Regions from separate parts of the Paraburkholderia sp. RL17-347-BIC-D genome, predicted to be linked through region 2. Evidence: riboswitches for the same ligand, from Rfam matches in the RefSeq annotation. Region 2 holds a riboswitch; each other region holds the start of a gene.
The links. A riboswitch is a leader RNA that binds a small molecule or an ion and turns the genes downstream of it on or off. The one in region 2 is predicted to bind cobalamin.
Positions count from the first base shown of each region.

Region 1: another riboswitch for cobalamin. It lies ahead of cobG (precorrin-3B synthase); the one in region 2 lies ahead of cobW (cobalamin biosynthesis protein CobW).
Region 3: another riboswitch for cobalamin. It lies ahead of P0D96_RS25630 (CbtB domain-containing protein); the one in region 2 lies ahead of cobW (cobalamin biosynthesis protein CobW).

Region 1 is NZ_JARESS010000011.1:91,411-99,214, forward strand. Features, by position in the region: gene P0D96_RS17110 (DUF2778 domain-containing protein) at 1-13, shown strand, start outside; gene P0D96_RS17115 (hypothetical protein) at 10-621, shown strand; gene cobJ (precorrin-3B C(17)-methyltransferase) at 637-2,340, opposite strand; gene P0D96_RS17125 (precorrin-2 C(20)-methyltransferase) at 2,337-3,068, opposite strand; gene P0D96_RS17130 (precorrin-8X methylmutase) at 3,069-3,695, opposite strand; gene cobG (precorrin-3B synthase) at 3,688-5,157, opposite strand; cobalamin riboswitch at 5,242-5,420, opposite strand; gene cbiE (precorrin-6y C5,15-methyltransferase (decarboxylating) subunit CbiE) at 5,505-6,929, shown strand; gene P0D96_RS17145 (cobalt-precorrin-5B (C(1))-methyltransferase) at 6,929-7,804, shown strand, end outside.
Region 2 is NZ_JARESS010000037.1:4,253-12,056, reverse strand. Features, by position in the region: gene P0D96_RS34360 (cobyrinic acid a,c-diamide synthase CobB) at 1-1,213, opposite strand, end outside; gene cobO (cob(I)yrinic acid a,c-diamide adenosyltransferase) at 1,217-1,819, opposite strand; gene P0D96_RS34350 (cobalamin biosynthesis protein) at 1,831-2,274, opposite strand; gene cobA (uroporphyrinogen-III C-methyltransferase) at 2,271-3,044, opposite strand; cobalamin riboswitch at 3,283-3,534, opposite strand; cobalamin riboswitch at 3,602-3,882, shown strand; gene cobW (cobalamin biosynthesis protein CobW) at 4,082-5,173, shown strand; gene cobN (cobaltochelatase subunit CobN) at 5,180-7,804, shown strand, end outside.
Region 3 is NZ_JARESS010000020.1:158,113-165,916, forward strand. Features, by position in the region: gene P0D96_RS25600 (porin) at 1-1,015, shown strand, start outside; gene P0D96_RS25605 (alpha/beta hydrolase) at 1,091-2,167, shown strand; gene P0D96_RS25610 (MFS transporter) at 2,164-3,522, shown strand; gene P0D96_RS25615 (alpha/beta hydrolase) at 3,542-4,546, shown strand; gene P0D96_RS25620 (hypothetical protein) at 4,613-5,053, shown strand; gene P0D96_RS25625 (histidine phosphatase family protein) at 5,072-5,659, opposite strand; adenosylcobalamin (AdoCbl) riboswitch at 5,748-5,901, shown strand; gene P0D96_RS25630 (CbtB domain-containing protein) at 5,904-6,125, shown strand; gene P0D96_RS25635 (CbtA family protein) at 6,137-6,877, shown strand.

The sequences.
Region 1 (7,804 bases), on a different contig from region 2:
CGACGTGAAATGAAAAAACGATTCGCAATCCGTCTTTCGATTTACACCGTTTTGACCGTGATATCGGGGATTGCTGGTTGGTACGCAGTGCATCTTCTCGACATACTTCCGGTCGAAATGTCCAGCAGCGAGGAAGCATTTTTCCTATTCTGGCTACGCTGCACGAACACGGAATATCTGGCAAATCCTGATGACATCAACGTGCTTGCGTGGCTGCTCTACTGGCTAGTTTCTACGTTATTGATTGCTTTAGCTCTGGCGAAATTCAAAGGATGGCTGCCTCGCTATCTCGTTGCAAGAAAGAGTGGCAAGAAGACTCCCAGGATGCCTTTTTCCGTAACCCTCATTGCATCTTTACTTGCACTTCTCGCCATTAGTGATCTTGGATGGTACCTGTCGAGTCCGTACACAACATACCCGTTGCATGTCCCGTCATCTGTCAGTGCGATAGTCAGACTCTGGCTGTCAGTCACGGGCGAAGGCAGTAAGGCAGATAACGAGGGCGATATGTTGTCGTATGTCATGAACCTTTATTGGGCCGTGGCTACGCTACTTATCGGCACACCTGTGCTCGTCTGCTGCCTCGCGATACGCCGGTTCATACACAGAAAAACACCATAACCACCGCCTGCCCACTCACTCATACCACCGAGGCGTATAAACCCACTCACGACCTTCTGCCACGTTGCCAAACCGCCGCGTCGTCGACGACCCCACGATCACCATCGTGCGCATATCCACATCGGACGAGCGCAGTTCGCCTAGCGTGATCGTCCTCAGCGTGCTGCCGGGTCGACCGATGTCTCGGCCCAGCACAACCTGAGTTTGCGCCGCACGATACTCCCGTACGATGTCCAGCGCTTTATCCAGTTGCCATGGCCGTGCGCGCGAAATCGGGTTATAGAACGCCATCACCAGATCCGCTTCGGCGGCATGCCTCAGACGCTTTTCGATAATCGTCCAAGGCTTCAGATTGTCGGACAGCGACAGCATGCAGAAGTCGTGACCCAACGGCGCACCTGCTTGCGCCGCCGTTGCCATCGCCGCCGATACACCAGGCACGATCTTTAGTTCGACCGCCGCCCAATCCGCGTTATCCGACGACTCCAGCGCTTCGAGTGCCGCCGCCGCCATCGCGAACACCCCCGGATCGCCCGAGGACACCATGACCACCGCGCGTCCCTCGCTCGCCAGTTCGAACGCATGCCGCGCGCGTTGCATTTCCTCGCGATTGTCCGTGCCGTGAACGCGCTGGTCGGCGCGCAACGGGCCGGCCATCTTTACGTAGGTGTCGTAGCCGAGAATATCGGTGGCAACGTTGAGCGCCGTGCGAGCGGCCGGCACCATCAGATCGGCGCTGCCGGGCCCGAGACCGATCACGCTCAGGCGGCCACGCTTGCGGCCGATCGTGTCCGCATCGATGGCGAGCGGCGCCAACGCCAGCGCGACGCCTGCAACTGCATCGTTGTGCAACGTCTCGTAGGGAATGCGCAGCGCGGCGTGCAGCAGGTTGGCAGGCGGCTCGCCATCTTCGGGGCGTGCCAGCGCGAAACGCAACGGCACGTCCAGGTTCGCCGCGGCTTCGGCAAGTGCCGGGTCCGCCATGCGATCAGACGGTGCCAGCAAGGCCGCGAGCGACAGCGGCGCGAGACCATGCGAGTCCAGTGCCTCGCGCACGCGCGCCACGATGCCGCCATCCACGCCCGTCACCGCCGCGACCACGCTGCGTGGATGAATCACCAGTTCATCCTCGCGTCCGTCCCATGCTCGCGGCGTCACGCGAATCGCAAGACGCGCCGAGGCGGAGCGGGGTAGTTGCGCGTCGTCGAGCCACGGCGCTTCGCCTTCGATGCGCGTGCTTTCGCCGGCCAGCAGGTCCGACACGAAGCGCTTGCCTTGGCCGATGTCGGCGAGCGTATAGCCGTCGGGCGGATTGAGCAGGCAGGTGCCGAAACGCAATTCGCCACTCGTCGTGATGGCGGCCGGCACGGCCAGCATCGCGGCAATTTCGCGCGCCATCAGGTTGACGCCGGCGAGGCCGCCGAGCAGCGGCACGACCGCGCTGCCGTCTTCGGCAACGGCCAGCACCGGCGGCTCGACGCCCTTGTTCGACAACGATGGCGCGAGGCAACGAATCACGATCCCTGTCGCGCACAACGCGACGATCGGCGTGCCGCGCGCATACAGTTCCCGCAGATGCGCGCCGAGTTCGTTATACGACACGTCCGCTTCGACGCGTCCTTGCAACGCATGCACCTGGCTGCCGGCATACAACGCCTGAATGCGCCGCGCCGTCGCCAACGCGCCCGTGCCGAGAATCACGATCGCGGGCGCGCTCATCCTTGCCATTTTTCCCCCGGCACCACGAGCAGCGAGAAATACGGCGACGCCATCGGATCCACTTCGGCGAGCGGCACGATGCGTTGATTGCCCATCGTCGCGCGTTCGACGTAGAGCGCGCGGTCCGCGAGACCGAGTTCGCCGAGCACGCGCCGCACCTTGTCGAAGTTGCGGCCGAGTTTCATCACGACGGCGGCGTCGGCGTCGGCGAGACGCCGGCGCAGTTCGTCTTCCGGCAACACGCCCGAGAGTACCGACAGGCTCTGATTGCGATACACCAGCGGCGCGCCGAGCACGGCGGCGCCGCCGAGCATCGAGCAGACGCCGGGCACCACTTCGCTTTCGTAGCGCGCCGCAAGGCGATCGTGCAGATACATGTACGAGCCGTAGAAGAACGGATCGCCCTCGCAGATCACCGCGACGTCGCGGCCCGCATCGAGGTGAGCGGCGACGACTTCCGCGGCGGTGTCGTAGAAGTCGGCGATGATCGCTTCATACGAAAGCGGCGGTTCGAGCGCCTCCGTCGTGACGGGATACACCAGCGGCAGATGCTGTTGCGCGTCGTGCAAATGCGCCTCGATGATGCTGAACGCGTTGCCTTTCTTGCCCTTGGCGACGAAGTACGCGACCACCGGCGACGCCTTCAGCAAACGCAGCGCTTTCAGTGTGATGAGTTCCGGGTCGCCGGGGCCGACGCCGAGTCCGAACAAACGTCCTTGCGCCGTCATTTATTCGACCTCCGTGGCCAGCGCGTTCACCGCGGCTGCCGCCATCGCGCTGCCGCCGCGCCGGCCATGCACCACCACGTAGGGCACGCCGCGGCTGTCGTCCGCGAGCATGGCTTTGGATTCGGCCGCGCCGACAAAACCCACTGGAAAGCCGAGAATCAGCGCGGGTTTGGGCGCACCGGCGTCGAGCATATCGAGCAGATGAAAGAGGGCGGTCGGCGCATTGCCGATCACCACGACGCTGCCCGCCAGATGTGGCCGCCACAATTCGAGCGCCGCCGCCGAGCGTGTATTGCCGAGTTCGCGTGCGAGCGACGGCACGTCCGGATGCGCGAGCGTACAGATGACTTCGTTGTGCGCCGGCAGCCGCGCACGCGTGATGCCTTGCGCGACCATGCCGGCATCGCACAGGATCGGCGCGCCTTGCGCGAGCGCCGCGCGGCCCGCTGCGCCCGCGCCTGCGGACGATTGCAGATCGTCGATCACGTCGACCATGCCGCACGCGTGGATCACGCGCACCGCGAGTTTCTCGAGGTCGGCGGGAATGCGCGACAAGTCGGCCTCCGCGCGAATCGTCGCGAAGGATTGGCGATAGATCTCCTGACCGTCGCGAATGTAATCAAGCATCGGTGTCACTCCGGGCGAGGCGTTCGAGCATGTCGGCGGCCTGGCCGATCGTCAGTTGGCGCGCGACGCACTGGCCGAAACCGGGCTGGCCGTCGCGTCGATAAAGGTCATAGAGGCCGGGCGCGGCTCCGAGCAGCGTGTACGGTGCGCAATGCGCGGCGGCGCACGAGCGCGAGCAGCCGCTCAGATGCACGTCGACGTCCGCAGGCAGGCGGGCCGCGAGGCGCAGCGCGTCGGACTTGGTGTCGGCGAGGCCCTTCACGCAGCCGCTCGATCCGGCGCACGCGATCAGGCGCGTGATGGCTTGCGCGGAATCGCAGGCGAGACCGAGCGTGTTCAGACCGGACAGCACTGTCGGGACGGCGTGCGTGGCGATGTCGGGTAGCAGCACGCTTTGCCAGGGTGTTAGGCGAAGCGTGCCGTTGCCGTGCTGTTGCGAAAGTGTCGCGAGGCCGTTAAGGGTGTCGGCGTCGAGGCGTCCGAGCGACGGCTGGCCGCCGACGTGCCAGGTTTCGGCCACGCGTTGAGCGTGGGCGCCGAGGCGGAGGCTGGCGTCGGCCGGTGCAACGCGATGCCACTTGGCCAGCTTCGCGTTTTGCGTCAGTGGGAAGTCGAGATATCGCTGAGCGTGACGCAGTACAGCATTGACGGAATGCGCGGCTAGCAGATGGCGCATGCGCGTGGCGTCGGCGGAAGCGAGGTCGAGGAATGTGAGGAGCAGCGCGCGGACTAGTGCGGTGACTTGCGAAGGAAGTATCGCGGCTAATGCGCCTGTGCCGTCTGCGCGGGGCTTGTCCGGCGCGATGCGCTCGCTGTGTGCTAAAAAGCCAGCAGACTCGCTAACAGGCGGACAACCCGCCAACCCGAACACGAACCGCACGCCATCCGCCTCTTGCGATGCCGCCAGCCACACATCGTGCGGATGATCCACTCTCGCGAGCCGCTCGCCGCCGTCCAGCAGCAGCGCGAATTTCGGCGATAGCGCCGCGAAACGCGCTTCGCTTTGCAGCATCGTGAGCAACTCGGCGCTTAGCGGGCGCGTGTCGAACAGGGCGAACGGATCGCGTCCGGCAGCGGGGCTGATCATTACGTTGCGCACGTCGTCGGCTGCGGCTGCGGCGAGTGCGTCCGCAGCGTTCCCCGCGCCGGTCGCCGGCATCGGCCCGAGACCCGCATCGACCAAAGCCGCAATCAACGCCGCCTCGTCACCGCGCTTCACCCCACGCACCTGCACATTCGCCCGATTGGTCAGCTCGATCACCCCGGCCGCGTACCGTGCGCTGGCCTGCGCGACCGCCCGAGCCTGCGCCGCGCTCAATTCACCGCCGGGCAACTTGATCCGGCAAATCCCGCCGTCGCGCGCGGCGACGATGCGCAGCAGCCCCGGACACGCCGAGGGCCGCAGCGTGAGAGCCGCGTCGGATAAAACGGTGAAAGGCGAAGCTTGATTCAAGACGGACACCGGGTTTAGCGTCGCGCGACGGCCCGAGCAAGCCGCGAGGCGGGCATTGCTACGGCATCGGTACACCCCGCCCGATGTTGGCTGGCACGAACAGTCTCGCCGGCAGGTCTCCTGGCTGGCAGGTCGTGGTCCGCCGCGGCCTTCCCGGTCGAACCAGTGGCGTGGAGCGCAGGCGGACTCGCTGCATACAGTTGCGGGGGCAGCCACAGCGGCACTGTGTTCCCTCTTCGGCCCCGAAGGGCACCGGCGGCTGTATTATGCCTTTTTTCGAACAGCACAACGAGGCTGGACGCTTTGATCGGCGTGGCACAGCGCATTATTTGAAGACACAGAACGAGGATGGATGCATGCCGGCGTGGCTGACGGTGGTGGGCATAGGCGACGACGGCTTCGCCGGTTTGGGAAGGCCCGCGCGGCGTGCTTTGCTGGAAGCATCAGTGGTGTACGGCGGCGAACGCCATCTGGCGATGCTGCCCGCGCGCCTCACTGCGCGCCGTGCCGCGTGGCCGCGTCCGTTCGATCTCGCACCGCTGCTCGCCGAGCGCGGTGGCGCCGTGTGCGTGCTGGCGAGCGGCGACCCGATGCTGTTCGGCGTCGGCGCGACGCTCGCGCGGCAATTGCCGGCGGGGGAGTTGCGGGTGCTGCCCGCGCCCTCGTCGTTGTCGCTCGCGGCCGCGCGCCTCGGCTGGCCGTTGCAGGACATCGCGACGGTGTCGCTGGTGGGCCGGCCGTTGTCCACGCTGAACGCGCATCTGCACGACGGCGCGCGCGTGTTCGTGCTGAGCGCGGACGGCCGCACGCCCGCGGCGCTCGCAGAACTACTGAATGCACGCGGTTTCGGGGCGACACGCATGAGCGTGCTGGAACACCTGGGCGGCGAGTTGGAACGGCGCATCGACGGCCGCGCGGATCAGTGGTCCGCGGGCGAGGTGGCCGCGCTGAACCTGATCGCGCTCGACTGCCGTGCCACTGAAGGCGCGCCGCGTCTGCCGCTGACCTGCGGTTTGCCCGACGACGCCTTTCGCCACGACGGCCAGTTGACCAAGCGTGACGTGCGCGCGATCACGCTCGCGCGCCTCGCGCCGACGCCGGGCGAATTGCTGTGGGACGTGGGCGCGGGCAGCGGCTCGATCGGCATCGAATGGATGCGCGCGCATGCCACCTGCCGCGCGATCGCGATTGAAGGACACGCGGAGCGGCAACGCTTTATCGAACACAATCGCGATGCGCTGGGTGTGCCGGGCCTGCAACTCGTGGCGGGCCGCGCACCTGAAGCGCTGCAGGGGTTGCCGGTGCCGGACGCCGTGTTCATCGGCGGCGGCGTGACGGCGCCGGGCGTGCTGGAGGCTTGCTGGGCCAGTCTGCGCGAAGGCGGCCGGTTGGTCGCCAATGCGGTCACGTTGCAAGGCGAGGCGGCGTTGGCGGCATGGCGCGAGCGGCATGGCGGGACGTTGACGCGGATCGCGTTGGCGGATGCGCAACCGCTCGGCGGTTTCGATACGTGGCGGCAGGCGTTGCCGATTACGCTGTTGGAGGCGACGAAGCCGGTCGGGGGCGGGGACGTGAACGCCGCTGGAACCGCTAACGCGATTGACGCCGCGACTGCCGAGAGTTTCACGAACGCTACCAACGTTAAGACCGGCACGAACGCCAAGAACGACGCGAACGCCAAGAGTGCCACGAACGCCGTGAGCTCCACGAGTGTCACGAACGAAGCGAAAGCTACGAAAGGCACAAGCACCACCAACACCGACTTACCGCAAAAACCCTGATGCGCGAAGAAACGCCCGAACACCCCGCGCCGCTGCGTAGCGGCTACACGACCGGCAGTTGCGCCACCGCGACGTCGCTGGCGGCGGCGCGTCTGTTGCTCGCGGGTGTCGTCAGCGAGGTCGCCGAGATCGTGTTGCCGAAGGGCCAGCATGTGCCAATGCCGCTGGTGTTCTGCCGCCTGATCGACAACGGCAGCGGCGGCGCCGAAGCCGGCACCGTCAAGGACGCCGGCGACGATCCCGACGTCACGCACGGCGCGGTCGTCTTCGCTCGCGTGCGCCTCGTCGCCGAACCGGGCGTGATATTTCGCGCGGGGCCGGGCGTCGGCACGGTGACGCGCGCGGGATTGACGCTGCCGGTCGGCGAACCCGCCATCAACCCGGTGCCGCGCAGAATGATGACCGAGCATCTCGCCGAACTCGCAGCGGAGCATGCGTATGGCGGCGGCTTCGAAGTGACGATCGGCGTGGAAGGCGGCGAAGCGCTCGCGCTGAAAACGATGAACCCGCGCCTCGGCATTCTCGGCGGGTTGTCGATCCTCGGCACCACCGGTATCGTGCGGCCCTTCTCGTGCTCGGCGTATATCGCGTCGATCCATCAGGGCATCGACGTCGCGCGCGCGAACGGCTACACGCATCTCGCCGCCTGCACCGGCAACGCGAGCGAGGACGCAATGCGCGCGCATTACGGCCTGCCGGATATCGCATTGATCGAAATGGGCGACTTCGTCGGCGCGGTGCTCAAGCATATGAAGCGCGCGCCCGTCGAGCGCCTGAGCGTGTGCGGCGGCTTCGGCAAGCTCAGCAAGCTGGCGGCGGGGCATCTCGACCTGCATAGCCGCAATTCGAGCATCGACCTCGAACGGCTCGCGCAA
Region 2 (7,804 bases):
CGGCGCGATAGACGGCCTCGCCCGGCGCGTCGCCCTGCGGCCGGGTCGCTGAACGCAGCGGCGTAAGCGACGTGTTCAGCTTCGAGTAATGAAACGTATGGCCCGTCATCGGCCCGTGCAGGCTGTCGATCTGCTGCATGCCGAGCGCGGTGAAGCGCGTTTGCATCGTTGCGTGGCCGGGCAGCAGGCCGAGCATCGATGTGGTCGCGCCGTGCGTGTCGGTGAGTTGGTCGAGCAGATAGAGCATGCCGCCGCATTCGGCGACGAGCGGCTTGCCGGAGCTCGCGTGCGCGTGAATGCTTGCGGCGCTGCGGGCGTTGCTGGCCAGCGCTTCGGCGTGCAGTTCAGGGTAGCCGCCGGGAAGGTACAAAGCGTCGGCGTGTTCCGGCAGTGCTTCGTCGGCGAGCGGCGAGAAGAAGGCGACTTGCGCGCCGAGTGCTTCCAGCAGCGCGATGTTGGCCGGATAGATGAACGAGAACGCGGCGTCGCGCGCAATCGCAATTGTCTTGCCTTCCAGCAGGCGCGGCAGGACGTCCGATAAGGGCGCGCCGAATTCGACAGGCGGTGGGAGTTCGGCGAGCGCGGTGCGGCCTAGAGTGTCAGCGGCACGATCCAGGCGCGCGTCGAGATCGTCGATTTCGTCCGCCTGATGCAAGCCGAGGTGCCGGTCGGGCAGCGCGATTTCATCGCTGGCGGCAATGTGCCCGCACCAGCGCAACTCCGGCGGTAACGCTTCTTCGAGCATCTGCGCATGCCGCGCGGAGCCGACGCGATTGGCGAGCACGCCATAAAACGGCACCTGCGGCCGGAATTGCGCGAGACCGAAGGCGACCGCGCCGAAGGTCTGCGCCATCGCCTTCGCCGAAATCACCGCGAGCACCGGCACGCCGAACGTGGTGGCGAGATCGGCGCTGCTCGGCGTGCCGTCGAACAGACCCATCACGCCTTCGATCAGGATCAGATCGGCTTCGGCGGCCGCTTGCGCGAGCAGCGTGCGGCAGGCGGCTTCGCCCACCATCCATAGATCGAGTGAGAGCACGGGCGCGCCGCTCGCGCGCGCCAGAATCATCGGATCGAGAAAGTCCGGTCCGGTCTTGAAGACGCGCACGCGTCGCCCCAGCCGCCGATGGTAGCGCGCGAGACCCGCCGTGATCGTGGTCTTGCCTTGGCCCGACGCGGGCGCGCTGATGAACAGGGCGGGGCACGCGGCCATCGCTCAGAACTCCACGCCGCGCTGCGCTTTCACGCCTTGCTCGCGATACGGATGCTTGACGATGCGCATTTCGGTGACGAGATCGGCGGCTTCGATCAACGCGTCCGGCGCGTGGCGGCCGGTCACCACCACATGCAGCATGGGCGCGCGCGCGGTCAGCACCGCGAGGACTTCGTCGAGCGGCAGGTATTCGTACTTGAGTACCGTGTTCAGCTCGTCGAGGATCACCATCTGGTAATCGCCGCTCTCGATCATGCGGCGCGCTTCGTCCCAGCCTTTGCGCGCGGTCGCGATGTCGGCGTCGCGGTTCTGCGTGTTCCAGGTGTAGCCGTCGCCCATCGTGACGAAATCGCAGTTGGCGATCGCGCCGAGAAAGTCGCGCTCCGACGTGTGCAGCGCGCCCTTGATGAACTGCACGACACCCAGGCGCATGCCGTGGCCGAGCACGCGCACGGCCATGCCGAACGCGGCGGTGGTTTTGCCTTTGCCGGTGCCGGTGTTGACGATCAGCAGGCCTTTTTCGACGGTGGCGTTGGCCTGTTTTTTCTCGTGGCCTTCGCGGCGACGCTCGGTCATGCGTTGATGCGATTCGGGATCGGTCTTCATGGCAGGTCCTGTTACTGAGTGTCGTTGTTTGGGTGTTCACTATCGGCGTGCGCGGCGCTCGAAGCAATCGCCACGGTGACGCCGGCATGGACGGTTTTGCGCACGACGAGGCGGGCTCGATCCGCATTGAGCGCGCCGGGTTCGCCGAGCCCGGCAGTCGCGGCAAGCAGCGCACACGGCTCGCAAACACCGTCCACGCCGAGATGCTCGCGCACTGCCGCCGAAGGCTCCGCCACGGGCATCGACGCGATCTGATCAAGGCTGAAGAATGTCAGCGGCAGCGCATGACGTGCGCAAAATTCGAGCAGGCCCGTTTCGTCGGCTTTGGTATCGACCGAGGCCACGCTGCGGATTTCGTCGAACGAATGCGCGCCGAGCGCGGCGCGCACCGCGGCTTCGATCTGCGCAGCCGGGCTGTGCAAACGGCAACCGATGCCGACGCTCAGCGTTTTCATTGCGTATCCGTTCCGTCTGCGGGCGGCGTTGCAGCGTCGGCCTGCGCCGCCGCGCGCTCCAAGGCTAGCGACGCCACACCGCCGATCACCACGATCGCCGGCGAGCCGAGCCCGGCGCGCGCGACGATATCGGCGAATTCGCCGAGCCGCGCGAGCGCATGGCGTTGCCCGGGACGCGTGGCCGATTCGATCGCCGCGCACGGCGTGTCGGCGCTCATGCCGGCCGCGAGCAACGCGCCGACGATATCGTTGAGCCGCCGCATGCCCATGTAGATCACGAGCGTCATGCGGGTGGCCGCGAGCGCGGCCCAGTCCGGCTCGCCGCTGCCCGCGCCGTGTCCGGTGACGAACACCACGCCCTGCGCGTGATCGCGATGCGTGACGGGAATGCCGATCGCCGCGGGCGCCGCGATTCCCGCAGTAATGCCGTTGATGACTTCCACCTCGATGCCCGCCGCGTGCAGTGCCTGCTGTTCTTCGCCGCCACGGCCGAATACGAACGGATCGCCGCCTTTCAAACGCGCGACGCTGCGCCCGGCCCGCACATGTTCGAGCAACTGCGCGACGATGCCGTCCTGCGGCGTGGATGGATGGCCGCCGCGTTTGCCGACGTAGACGACGAGCGCGTCGGCACGCGCGAACTGCAGCACCTCGGGATTCACCAGATCGTCGACCAGCACCACGTCGGCCTGCGCCAATGCACGGGTCGCCTTGATGGTCATGAGCTCGACGTCGCCGGGGCCGGCGCCGATCAGCCAGGCGCGGGTCATCGCGGCGTGCATGGCGAGCGCCATGTCGTGACAAGCGGAAAGGGGTAAAGCGCGGACGGTCGCCAGGCGGCGGACTTTGGGGTCATGCGGTACGACGGATTCAGGCACGGCGCAATGTGTGGCGCGTAGCGATTCCAGCCGGAATCCGCATACGTGGACACACTATGTCGTGCTTCAGCGCCTTCACATCCGTCCCTCGCGGATTCCGGCGGCCGGCGGCGCGATGTTGCCCTGAGGTTCGCCGCCTCCGCGTCTGGCCGGTATCCGGGCTGGCGGCCTCATGCGCTTTGCCTTCCCGTCCGCATTCGCTGGAATGTGCTGGACAGTGGCATCGAAAAAACGCATGCGCGGCGTAAGACAACTCAAGATTGCGCCGCAGGTCGCTTACCGTTGCGGGGACAGCACAGGTTGAGCGCATGGAGCGCCGCCTGTTTCCCGTTTAACTGCACACGCGAATGCATGTGCGGGCACCAAACGCGCGCATACGATAGCACATGGCGCCCCGCCCGATAAGCGCTTGCGGCTTGCGGTTCCTTGACGGCACCGGGCCGCGGGCCTACACTCGCACGCACTTTGGTGCTCGTATGCGCGCTCGTGCGCATGCAGTTAAACGGGAAACAGGGTACCCACCTGCCATGGATCGGGTCAACCTGTGCTGCCCCCGCAACGGTAAGCGAAATGTGGTGCTAAGTTCAGTTCATTAGCGCCGCGGAGCCGGCTTCGATGTCCACGCGCAAGGCCGCGTCGGCATATCACCACTGGGCGAGAAATCACTCGCCCGGGAAGGGGAAGCGGCGCTTTCGCCAGCCCGGATACCGGCCAGAATACGAAGGACGAACGCCGCGGGGATGCGGCGCTGCGTTCATGACCTCATTCCCGCTTTCTGTTTTTCTGTTGTCGCGGCAACGCCGTCGTTCGTCCCCGTGTTTTGTTATCGTCGTGGCTGGCCGGGCCTGTGCCTCGTTTTGCCCGGCGTAGGCAGATGGCCATACAGACACAGCGGCGTGCGCGTGCAACTCCTACGGATGGACCTCACGATGCAAACTCAAATGCGCAAGATCCCCGTCACCATCGTCACGGGCTTTCTCGGCAGCGGCAAGACCACGCTGCTGCGGCATATTCTTCAGCATGCGGGCGGCAAGCGCATCGCGGTGATCGTCAACGAGTTCGGCGAACTCGGCATCGACGGGGAAATCCTCAAGGGTTGCGGCATAGGTTGCGATGAAAACGGTGTCGAAACCGAAGGCCAACTGTATGAACTCGCGAACGGCTGCTTGTGCTGCACCGTGCAGGAAGAGTTTTTTCCGGTGATGGAAAAGCTCGTGGAACGCCGCGATCAGATCGATCACGTGCTGATCGAGACGTCGGGTCTCGCGTTGCCGAAGCCGCTGGTGCAGGCCTTCAACTGGCCGCAGATCAAGAACAGTTTCACCGTCGATGCCGTGGTCACCGTGGTGGACGGCCCGGCCGCCGCGAGCGGTCAGTTTGCCGACAACCCCGTCGCCGTGGATGCGCAACGCAAGGCCGATCCGAATCTCGATCACGAGTCGCCGTTGCACGAACTGTTTGAAGATCAGTTGTCCGCGGCCGATCTGGTGATTCTGAACAAGACGGATTTGCTCGACGACGCGCAGCAAAGCGCGGTTGAAGTGTTGCTCCGCGAGGAGATTCCGCCGCAAGTGAAGATCGTGCGCGCGCACATGGGGCAACTCGATCTGCACACGTTGCTGGGCCTCGAAGCGGCCTCGGAAGACACGATCCACTTGCGCCACGATCACCACGGTTCCGCCGACGACGCCGACCACCATCATGACGAATTCGACTCGGTGGTCGTGCAGGCGAATGTGTCGTCGCGCGAAGCGGTGATCGCTGCGTTGCAGCGTCTGGTCGAAACGAACACGATTTACCGCGTCAAAGGTTTCGCGGCGCTGCCGGGCGCGGTGATGCGTCTGGTGATCCAGGGCGTGGGCCGGCGCTTCGACAGCTATTTCGATCGACGCTGGCAGGCCGGCGAAAGCGGCCGGAGCCGCTTCGTGCTGATCGGCGAGGATCTCGATCAGGCCGCGTTGCAGCGCGCGTTCGACGCGGCGCTCGGCGTGCCGTCGAGCGTCGAAACGCAACAGGCGTAAGCGCTCATGCATCTGCTGCGTACCACGCCTGGCGGTTTTGTCGACGATACGCAAGGCGTGATCCGTATCGATCAGCAGCCCGCGGATATCGTGGTGCTCAGTTCCGCCGATACCACGCTGTCGCTGCTGGCGAGCGTTTTTCCGCGCCTGGGTGAGGGCTTCCCGAGCGTGCGGCTCGCGAACGTCACGTATTTGCGGCAACCGGCGTCGGTCGATTTCTATGTCGAAGACGTCTTGCAGCATGCACGCGTGGTGGTGGTCGATCACCTCGGCGGCGAGGCGTATTGGCCTTACGGCATCGAGCAGGTGGTGGCGCTCGCCGAGCGCAAGCAGCAGACGCTCGCGATGTTTTCCGGCGATCTGCAGGAAGATCCGAACCTGCTCGCGCGCAGCACCGCGAGCGCCGATCTGTGCCATCAGCTCTGGCGCTATCTGCGTGAAGGCGGCCCACAAAATGCCGAGGCGTTCCTGCGCTGTATCGCGCACCGTGTCTGCGGGTGGGGACGCGAACCGGCGCCACCGCGCGCGTTGCCTGCCGCGACGCTCTACCATCCCGAGCGTGACACGCCGACGGTTGCCGATTGGCAGGCGCGCTGGCGGCAGGACGCGCCGGTCGCGGCGATCCTGTTCTACAAGGCGCATCTGCAGGCCGCCAATACGACCGTGTTCGATGCGCTGATCGACGCGCTCGAATCGCAAGGCCTGAATCCGCTGCCGATCGCGATTACTTCGCTGAAAGATGCGATGAGCCGAGACGTCGTGCAGTCGCTGTGCGCGCAGCACGATGTCGCACTGGTGCTGAATACGACCGCCTTCGCCGCGTCGGCGATCGACGACCCCGAGCCACTCGCGCTCGCCGGCGATGCGCCGGTGTTCCAGGTGATCCTGAGCGGCGGCAATCGCGAGGATTGGGTCAAGGACAATCAAGGCCTCAATTCGCGCGATATCGCCATGCATATCGCGCTGCCGGAAGTGGATGGCCGCATCATCACGCGCGCGATCAGTTTCAAGGGGCTCGCGTACCGTTGTCCTCACACTCAGGTCGACGTGGTGCGTTATCAGCCTGACGCCGAACGAGTCGGCTTTCTCGCTGAACTGAGCCGGCGCTGGTGCCGTCTGCGTTCACTCGATAACGTGGACAAGAAACTCGCGCTGATCCTCGCCAACTATCCGATGAGCGAAGGGCGCATCGGCAATGGCGTGGGCCTCGATACGCCCGCCTCGGTGGTCGGCATTCTGTCGATGCTGCGCGCCGAGGGCTATCGTCTCGCCGACTTGCCCGCGAACGGCGACGCGTTGTTGAAGAAGCTCACCGAAGGCGTGACCAACGATCCGGTCGTGCGCGATCTGCGTCCCGCGCTGCAAAGCCTGGCTCTCGACGACTATCTCGCGCATTTCAATGCGTTGCCCGCCGAGGCGCGCCAGGCTCTCAACGCACGTTGGGGTACGCCCGAACAGGACCCGAAGCTGCGACGCGGCCGCTTCATGATCGCGGGCTGGCGCTGCGGACAGGTGTTCGTCGGCATTCAACCGTCGCGTTCGCGCGAACAGGGCGACTACGCGAGCTATCACGACGCCGAACTCGTGCCGCCGCATGCGTATCTGGCGTTCTATTTCTGGTTGCGTCACCAGTTCGGCATCGACGCGATCGTGCATGTCGGCAAGCACGGCAATCTGGAATGGCTGCCCGGCAAGAGCGTCGCGTTGAGCGATGCCTGCTGGCCCGATCTGATTCTCGGGCCGATGCCGCATCTGTATCCGTTCATCGTCAACGATCCCGGCGAGGGCAGCCAGGCGAAACGCCGCGCGCAGGCCGTCATCATCGATCACCTGATGCCGCCGCTCACGCGCGCCGAAAGTTACGGACCCTTGCAGGATCTCGAGCGCCAGGTCGACGAATATTATGAAGCGCTGATGGTCGATCCGCGCCGCTCGAAGCTGTTGCGACGCACGATTCTGGCGACCATCGTCGAACATAAGCTGCATGAGGAGCTGAGTCTCGCGGCGCCGAACGGGCAGGACGATGAAGACGCGCTGCTCACGCGCGTCGATGCGTGGTTGTGCGAGTTGAAGGAGGCGCAGATTCGCGATGGCTTGCATACGTTCGGGCAATCGCCTGATGGCGTGCAGCGGCGCGATACGTTGCTGGCGTTGGGGCGTTTTCCGGTCGGCGACGGCCAAGGCGGCAAGGCCGGTTTGATCGACGCGCTGGCGCGTGATCTGCGGATGGATCATCTGTTCGATCCGCTGTCGGTGGACTGGTCGGCGGCGTGGGATGGGCCGCGTCCCGATGTGCTGCAGCGCGTGAGCGATGCGCCGTGGCGGCACTGTGGCGATACGCGGGAACGGTTGGAGTTGCTGGCGGCCGAGTTGCTACGTGATGTGTGTGGCGATCGAACGGACGCATCGGTAGCGCCGTTTTATGCGGCCGGCTTGCCGCAAGCGGAGCAGGTGATCGAGCGTCTGCGTAACGACGTGTTGCCACGGCTCGACGCTTGTGGTCCGCAGGAAATACTTCAATTGAAGCGTGGCCTCGAAGGGCGTTTCGTGCCGCCGGGGCCGAGCGGTTCGCCATCGCGTGGCCGGCCCGACGTGCTGCCCACCGGCCGCAATTTCTATTCGGTCGACACG
Region 3 (7,804 bases), on a different contig from region 2:
GAGTTGCGCCGGCGCGTATGCGCAAGCATCGGTCACCTTATACGGTGTGATCGACACCAACCTCGAATTTCTCAACCATGCCGGCGCCAGCGGCGGCTCGCTGGTCCGCGAGAATTCCGGCGGCTTGAGTAATTCGCGCTTCGGCTTTCGCGGCGCCGAAGATCTCGGCGGCGGCAACAAAGCGTTCTTCATTCTCGAAGCGGGCTTCAACGGCAACGACGGCACCAACGCGAGCGCCGGCGTGCTGTTCAACCGCACGGCCGCAGTGGGGCTTTCGAATGCCTACGGCGCACTGTCGGCGGGCTTGCAGTACACGGCGATGTACGACACGCTCATCAAATACGACCCGATGGTGTTCGGCCAGCAATACACGTGGATGCCGACCACCGGTTCCGTCGACGGCTTTTCGTTCAAGGCGCGCGTGAACAACTCGGTCAAATATGTCGGCCGCTTCGGTGGTTTGACGGCGACGGCGGATTACAGCTTCGGCGGCTCCGCGGATTCGTTTCAGAGCAGCGCGGCCTACGGCGGCGCGCTCGATTACGACATGGGCAGCTTTGCCGCCGCGGTGGCCTACGACTACCGCAACGGCGCGATCAACTCGACCGGCATGTGGACCAAGTCGCGCAACTGGAGCGCCTCGGCGCGCGAGCTGCTCGGCGACGTCACGCTGATGGGCGGCTATGAGCACTATTTGTTTAACCCGACCAAGGGCAAGTCGGTGTCGTCGGCATTGTGGTTCGGCGGCGTGCGCTATCTGATCGCGCCGGCTTTCCGCCTGACGGTCGCCGCGTACTACCAGAGCAACAAGGCGGACAACGTGTCGAACTCGTTGATGGGCGTGCTGGGCGCGGACTATATTCTGTCGAAGCGAACCGATGTGTACGCAACGGTCGCGTATGCCGCGTCCACGCACTACGCTAACGACCAGTACACACCCGTCGGTTTGACGAGCGACACCGCGTTTGGTCCGAACCAGACCGGCGTGACGCTCGGCATTCGCCATCGATTCTGAATACTCTGTTTTTCAACGACGGATTCGACGATGCGCCGCGTTCAAGACAGTACACGGCGATCAGGAGCAAGCTGCATGACTTTCAATCTTTCACGACGTATTGGGGTGCTGTGTGCGTCAACCGTCGCTGCCCTGCTAGCGACGCTCGCGCAACCCGCGCTCGCGGTCCATGCTTACGAGCCGCATCTGAAGCCGGTGGCGACGATCTCGGATACGCGCTTCACGCTCGACACGCCGCAAGGGCACGCGGAATTTCCGCTGTATCTGTCGAAGGATTGGAACGTCGCGCAGCCGCAAGTGTCGCGCGCGGTGATCGTGATTCATGGCAAGCTGCGCAACGCGGACGTGTACTTTCGCACCGCGCAGAATGCTCGCGATGCCGCGCACGCGGACCCCGACGCCACGCTGTTGATCGCGCCGCAATTCCTCGCCACGCTAGACACGCGCGTGCATGACGAACCGGCCGATCTGCTGCGCTGGACCGGCGACGCCTGGATGGGCGGCGAAGCGGCGCGCGCGCCGCTGCCGATCAGTTCCTACGAGGTGCTCGACGCGATCGTCGCGCGTCTTGCCGATCGCAAGCTGTTTCCCAATCTGCGGCACGTGGTGTTCGCCGGGCATTCGGGCGGCGGGCAAGTCGTGCAGCGCTACGCCGTCGCGGCGCGCAACATCGCCGCGCTGACCGGCGAGGGCATCGACGTGCGTTACGTGGTGGCGAGTCCGTCCACGTATGCCTATTTCGATGCGCAACGGCCCAACGCGCAAGGCATTGCCGCGCCGTTCGATGCCGCGCAATGTCCCGACTTCAATCAATGGAAATACGGCATGGACAACCGGCCGCCCTATCTCGACGACCGAACACCCGCGCAACTCGAAGCGACCTATGCGGCGCGCCGGATCGACTACCTCGTCGGCGGCGCGGATGACGATCCGCAGCAAAGCGCGCTCGACAGAACCTGCGCCGCCGAAGCGCAAGGGCCGCAACGCGTCGCGCGCGCCGAGGCGTACTACCGGTATATCCAGTCGCGTCATCCGGACGGTTTGAAGCAGCGCTTTCATATCGTGCCGGGCGTGGGGCACAACGGCGCGCGCATGCTGACGTCGGTGTGCGCGCTGGCGGCGATGTTCGACACTCCGGGATGCGAGCAATGAGCGAAGCGACCTTCAATCAACGCGACGGTACCGCGTCCGAAGCCGACACGTCGAACGGCCTGAGTCCGTCGATGGTGCGGCGCGCGATCTTCGCCTCCGTCCTCGGTAACGGCTTAGAGTGGTTCGACTTTCTGATCTACGGCTACTTCGCGAAGATCATCGCGCAAGTGTTCTTTCCCGGCGGCAGTGGATTCGTGTCGATCATGCTGACGCTCGCCACGTTCGCCGTCGGTTTCATCGTGCGGCCGATCGGCGGCATTCTGCTCGGCATCTACGCGGACCGCGCGGGGCGCCGCAAAGCGCTTTCGCTGCTGATCATTTCGATGGCGGCCAGCACGCTGCTGATGGGTCTCACGCCGGGCTATGCGCGCATTGGCATCGCGGCGCCGCTGCTGGTGGTGCTCGCGCGCCTGTTGCAAGGGCTCTCCGTGGGCGGACAGTTCGCGACGGCATCGGCGATGCTGGTCGAGTATGCGCCGCCGCACAAGAAGATGTTTTACGGCAGCTTCAATATGTCGGCGCAGGCGTTCGCGTTGCTGCTGTCGTCCGGGGTCGGCTATCTGCTGACCACGCAACTCACCCATGAGCAACTGGTGGCGTGGGGCTGGCGACTGCCGTTTCTGTTCGGCGCGTTGGCCGGGCCGTTTGGCTTCTACATCCGGCATCGCGTGGCCGAATCGCCGGAGTTCGAGCGGCTGCTCGATCACAAGGACAAACCGCCGCGCGTCACGATCCGCCAGTTCTTCCGCGACAACGGCGATGCGGCGATCTGCGCGATGGGCGTGATCATCATCGGGGCGGCGACCAATTATGTGTGGCACTCGTATCTGTCGGTGTATGTCGAACGGCAATTGCATTTGCCGCTCTCCACCGCGTTGCTCGGCGCGTTCGTGTCCGGCGTGTTGAATCTGTTTCTGTTTCCGCTGTCGGGCAAGCTCGCCGATCGTTATGACGCGTACCGGTTGTTCTATCCGATCGTGATCGCGTGGATGGTCTGCGTGTATCCGCTGTATCACTTCGTCGTGACGAATCCGACGCCGGGGCATCTGTTCATCGCGCAGATGATCGCCACGGTGTTCCTCGCCGCAATGTCCGGTGCGCATCCCGGCATGCTCGCAACATTGTTCCCGGTGCGCAGCCGTTCGGCGGGTGTGGCGCTCTCGTACAACATCGCGGTGACGCTGTTCGGCGGCATGGCACCGCTCACCATCACCGGCTTGACGCGCGTGACCGGCAGCAGTCTCACGCCCGCCTTCTACCTGATTTTTGCCGGCTTCGTGTCGCTCGCGATGGTGTACTTCACGCGCGCCGGACGCATGTCGGGCGGCGCGGCGGCGAGGCCCGCCACCCATTGATCAACCACGAGCCTATTGCATGACCCAGCCTTTCATCACAGACGACGAACGCGCGCCGAATGAGCATCCGGTCACGGTCGTCGCAAGCCGGCATCTGAGCGTCACGACGCAAGCCGGCAGCGGCACCGTGCCCGTGTTTTCGAACGGCGACTGGCTAGCGCCGACGCGCGAAGTCCAACGCGCCGTGATTCTGATTCATGGCCGCCTGCGCAACGGCGACACGTATTTCGAACTCGCGCAGCGTTCCTGCGCGCTCGCCGGCGGCAGTGCGGCCGATACGCTGCTGATCGTGCCGCAGTTTCTCGCGACGGCGGATGTCGAGGCGCACGAGGTGCCGCCGTCCACGTTGCATTGGGACTGGACGAGCTGGATGGGCGGGGAGAACGCGGAGGGTCCCGCGCCGATCAGTTCGTTCGATGTGCTCGACGCCATTCTGCATACGCTTGCTTCGCGCGAGCAGTTCGCGTCGCTTGCCGAGGTGGTGATCGCGGGGCACTCGGGCGGCGCACAAGTCGTGCAGCGCTATGCGGTGGTGGCGCGCGACGAGGCGCCGCTCGCGGCGCGCGGCATCGCGCTGCGCTACGTGGTCGCGAATTCTTCGTCATATGTGTACTTCGATGCGATGCGGCCGGTTGCGTCCGGCGAATTCGCGGCGTTCGATCGGGCGATGTGTCCGTCGTTCAATCGCTGGAAATATGGGCTCGAGGATTTGCCGGGCTATGCGGGCGACGCGGCTTCTGCCGCAGCGCTCGAAGCGCGTTACGCGCAGCGTGACGTCACCGTGCTGCTCGGCGGCGCGGATTGCGATCCGCAGCATCCGGCGCTCGACCGTTCATGCGCGGCGCTGGCGCAAGGGGAACACCGGCTCGGGCGCGGGCTGGCTTATGCGCGCTATATGACGTTGCGGCATCCGGAAGGATTGGCGAAGCACCGGACGTATGTGATCGATGGTGTCGGGCACGATGCCAAGGGGATTTTTGCTTCGGCGCAAGGACTGGCGGCTTTGTTTGCTACTGGGCTGTGAGTGCGCATGGGCACGAAGCGTGCTATCGCGCTAATACCTGTGAGTGACTTCAAGGACCGCGCCGACATGAACAGAACCCGATTACTTGTCACCTCGCTTGCCGCTGCATCGCTGGGCGTCTTGTTGACCGGCAGCGCATATGCCGACGATGCGCCTAGCCCGTGTACCTCGCTGAAACGGATCGTCGCGGCCACCCCTGGCGGGCTCGCTTCATTGACGCCGGACGACGGCAAGGGCGTCGCGCAACCTTATGGCGACGACGCGCAATGTTCGGCGAGCCGCGGTGCGTATCAATGCAACTGGACGCCGCATCACGACGCCGGTTCGAATGCAGACGCGCTGCAAGCTGTCGCGGCGGACATCGCATCGTGTCTGCCGGACGCCACGCACGATCAGAATTCGCCGGGACGTCAGCACTTTTATCTGGGTGCGAAGGGCAAGCGGACCGACATCACGCTGACGCCGACCGGTTCGAACAAGCTGCGTCTGGTGGTGTCGGGTAAGTAAACCGCCGCACGAAGGTGGCTAGCGTGAGGCCGGCCACCATGTCCAGCCGCGCGACGAGCGCCGCAACTCGATTATCGAAAGCGGCGCGATTTCAATGCGCGGAAACACGGCGGGCGATGCCCCTAGCGCATGCACGATCGCTGCCCGGAGCACCGGCGCATGGGTGACGGCGATCACGTCGCGCGCATGGTTGGGTGCACGATCCTTCGCGCCGTTTTGCGCGTCGAGCCATTCTCCTACCCGTTTCACGAGTTGACTGAACGACTCGCCGCCGTGCGGCGCGGCGTCGGGATCGCGCGCCCATGCGGCGAGGTCTTGCGGCGCTTCGGCAGCGAGGTCGGCCAACCGCCGCCCCTGCCATGCGCCGTAGTTCATATCCGCCAGACCGGCGTCGACCGATGCCGCGAGGCCCAGGGCGGCTGCCGTCTCGCGCGCGCAGACGGCCGGGCTGACGAAAGCGGCCGCGTCGTCCACTGTCGCGAGACGCGTGCGCGCCGCTTGGGCTTCGGCGAGGCCACGGGCGTCGAGCGGGTCGTCGGCAGGAAAACGGCCTGCGCGCTGGGCGGCGGTCGATGCGTGGCTGATCAGTAACAGCCGAGTGTCCATTCTGTTCATGTCCTGTGAAGCGGCGCCCCGAAGCCGAACGCGAGCGGGATGAAGCGTACGTTTTGCGTTGCCGGGTGCCGAAGTTTAGCGCGTAGAATAGCGGGACTGCGAAGCGCGGAAGCCGGTGAGAGCCCGGCGCGGTCGCGCCACTGTAATCGGCAGCACAAGCCGAAAGCCAGACCTGAGCTTCGCACCAATCCTCTGCAATGACTATCGGGGCGCGTTACCCCAGGAGATGTCCATCATGAACGACGCTGTTTTCGATCCCGCCAACCAGCCTGTTGCTCAACCCACGCCGATTCCGCTGCGCGAGTTGTTGCCCTGGGTCGTGTTCGGCGGTTTGCTGTTGTTGCTCGCTCTTTACTTCGTGGGTGCGGAACAGGGCGCCACCTCGCTGGTGCCGGGCATGTACGTGCATGAGTTCGTGCACGACGGCCGCCATCTGCTCGGCTTTCCCTGCCACTAACGGAGTCGACCATGGTTGGTAAATTGTTGGTACGCGGGATGCTTGCAGGCATCGCCGCGGGACTGCTCACGTTCGGCTTTGCCCGGGTGGTGGGCGAGCCGCAGGTGAATCAGGCGATTTCGTTCGAAGAAAAAGCCGACGCCGCGAAAGGCGAGGCCGCTGAACCCGAGATTGTGAGCCGCGATACGCAGCGGGGTATCGGCCTGTTGACTGGCGTGGTGACTTACGGCGCGGCATTCGGCGGGCTGTTCTCGCTGGTGTTCGCGTACGCCTATGGACGAGTGGGCGCATTGAGCCCGCGCGCGTTGTCCGCGTGGCTTGCGCTTGGCGCGTTCATTGCGCTGGCGGTCGTGCCGAATCTGAAGTATCCGGCGAACCCGCCTTCGGTCGGCGACCCTGAAACGATTGGGACGCGGACGGGTTTGTTCTTCCTGATGATTGCGATATCGCTGGCCGCGATGGTGTTTTCGCTCAAGGTGCGGCGCCGTGCGGCTATGAAGCTTGGCGCGTGGAACGGCTCGATTGTGGGGGCGGCGGTGTTCATCGTGATCATCGCCGCGGTGCAGTTGTCGATGCCCACGATCAACGAAGTGCCGGAGGCTTTCCCGGCGGTGCTGCTGTGGAAATTCCGCGTCGCGGCGCTGGGCATGCAGGCGATTATGTGGGCGACGATCGGGCTGCTGTTTGGGGCGCTGGTTGAGCGGAGTGCGTTTATGCGGGTGGGGGGAAGGTCGGCGGTGAAGTCGGTTTGATGCTTTGGATTTGGTGAGCGCAACAGGTTTGGTGGTTGCGCTCCGCGTCTTGCTCTCGCACTTCGCTCTCCGTGCTTTGCGCGCAGTGGTCAAGAAGGGTTCTGCGTCAAGGAGTTGGGGCGGTTGTGGGGTGGTTATCCACAGGCTTGCGAACAATTTCTGTTGATAACTTTGCGCGCGCGACACTGCGCCCAAATGAATACTTTCAACCAGATGGCGAGAGGATGCTGAACCGGCAGTTTGTCGTGGAGAGTACTTGACCACATTGCCGCCTAGCCGTGGCTCAACTGGACTTTCTTTCATCACGTCAGCAAGGGACGCGTTACACCCGGCACGCACTTGGATTGAAGTCCTTGAGCAGCGACCCACAGAAATGTCCGCGCGACAGCGCTAGTACCCGCAACCATATCGCGTGAACCTTCCGGGCGAATCCGGTTCCCCCTTTCTGTCTGCAAAGTCACTTGTCCCTGAGGACTATCCAGCTCCCTCAGCAACCCCCGTCGTATCTGCGCGTTCCAAGCATGGCTGCCTTGGCCCGCCTCGTGCGAGTTTTTTTCTGCGCTGACTGGACAGAATATCGCTGGGTGTGATTTCCGGGGCACTGCATGAACCTTTGGGACAACCTGGATTGCCCTTTCCGTAGTTGAAAAATTCGGCGTGGCGCACTTCACTCACCTAGCACAGAATCGTCCTCGCATACCTCAAAAAAAGTTACCCAAATTTCTGCTTTCCATTAAGCATTTTCCTGGTTATGCGAAGTACCTATCTATTTAATCGGTTTGACCAGATTTTACAGTCGTCTTATATACGCATCATAAAAGTCACTTTGATAATGGAGAACGTGAATTTTTGAACGGGGGCGGCGTATGAAGTCATGCGGAAGCCGGTTGTATCAGGTCAGTCCAGGGAGGGGCCATGTATAGCCCC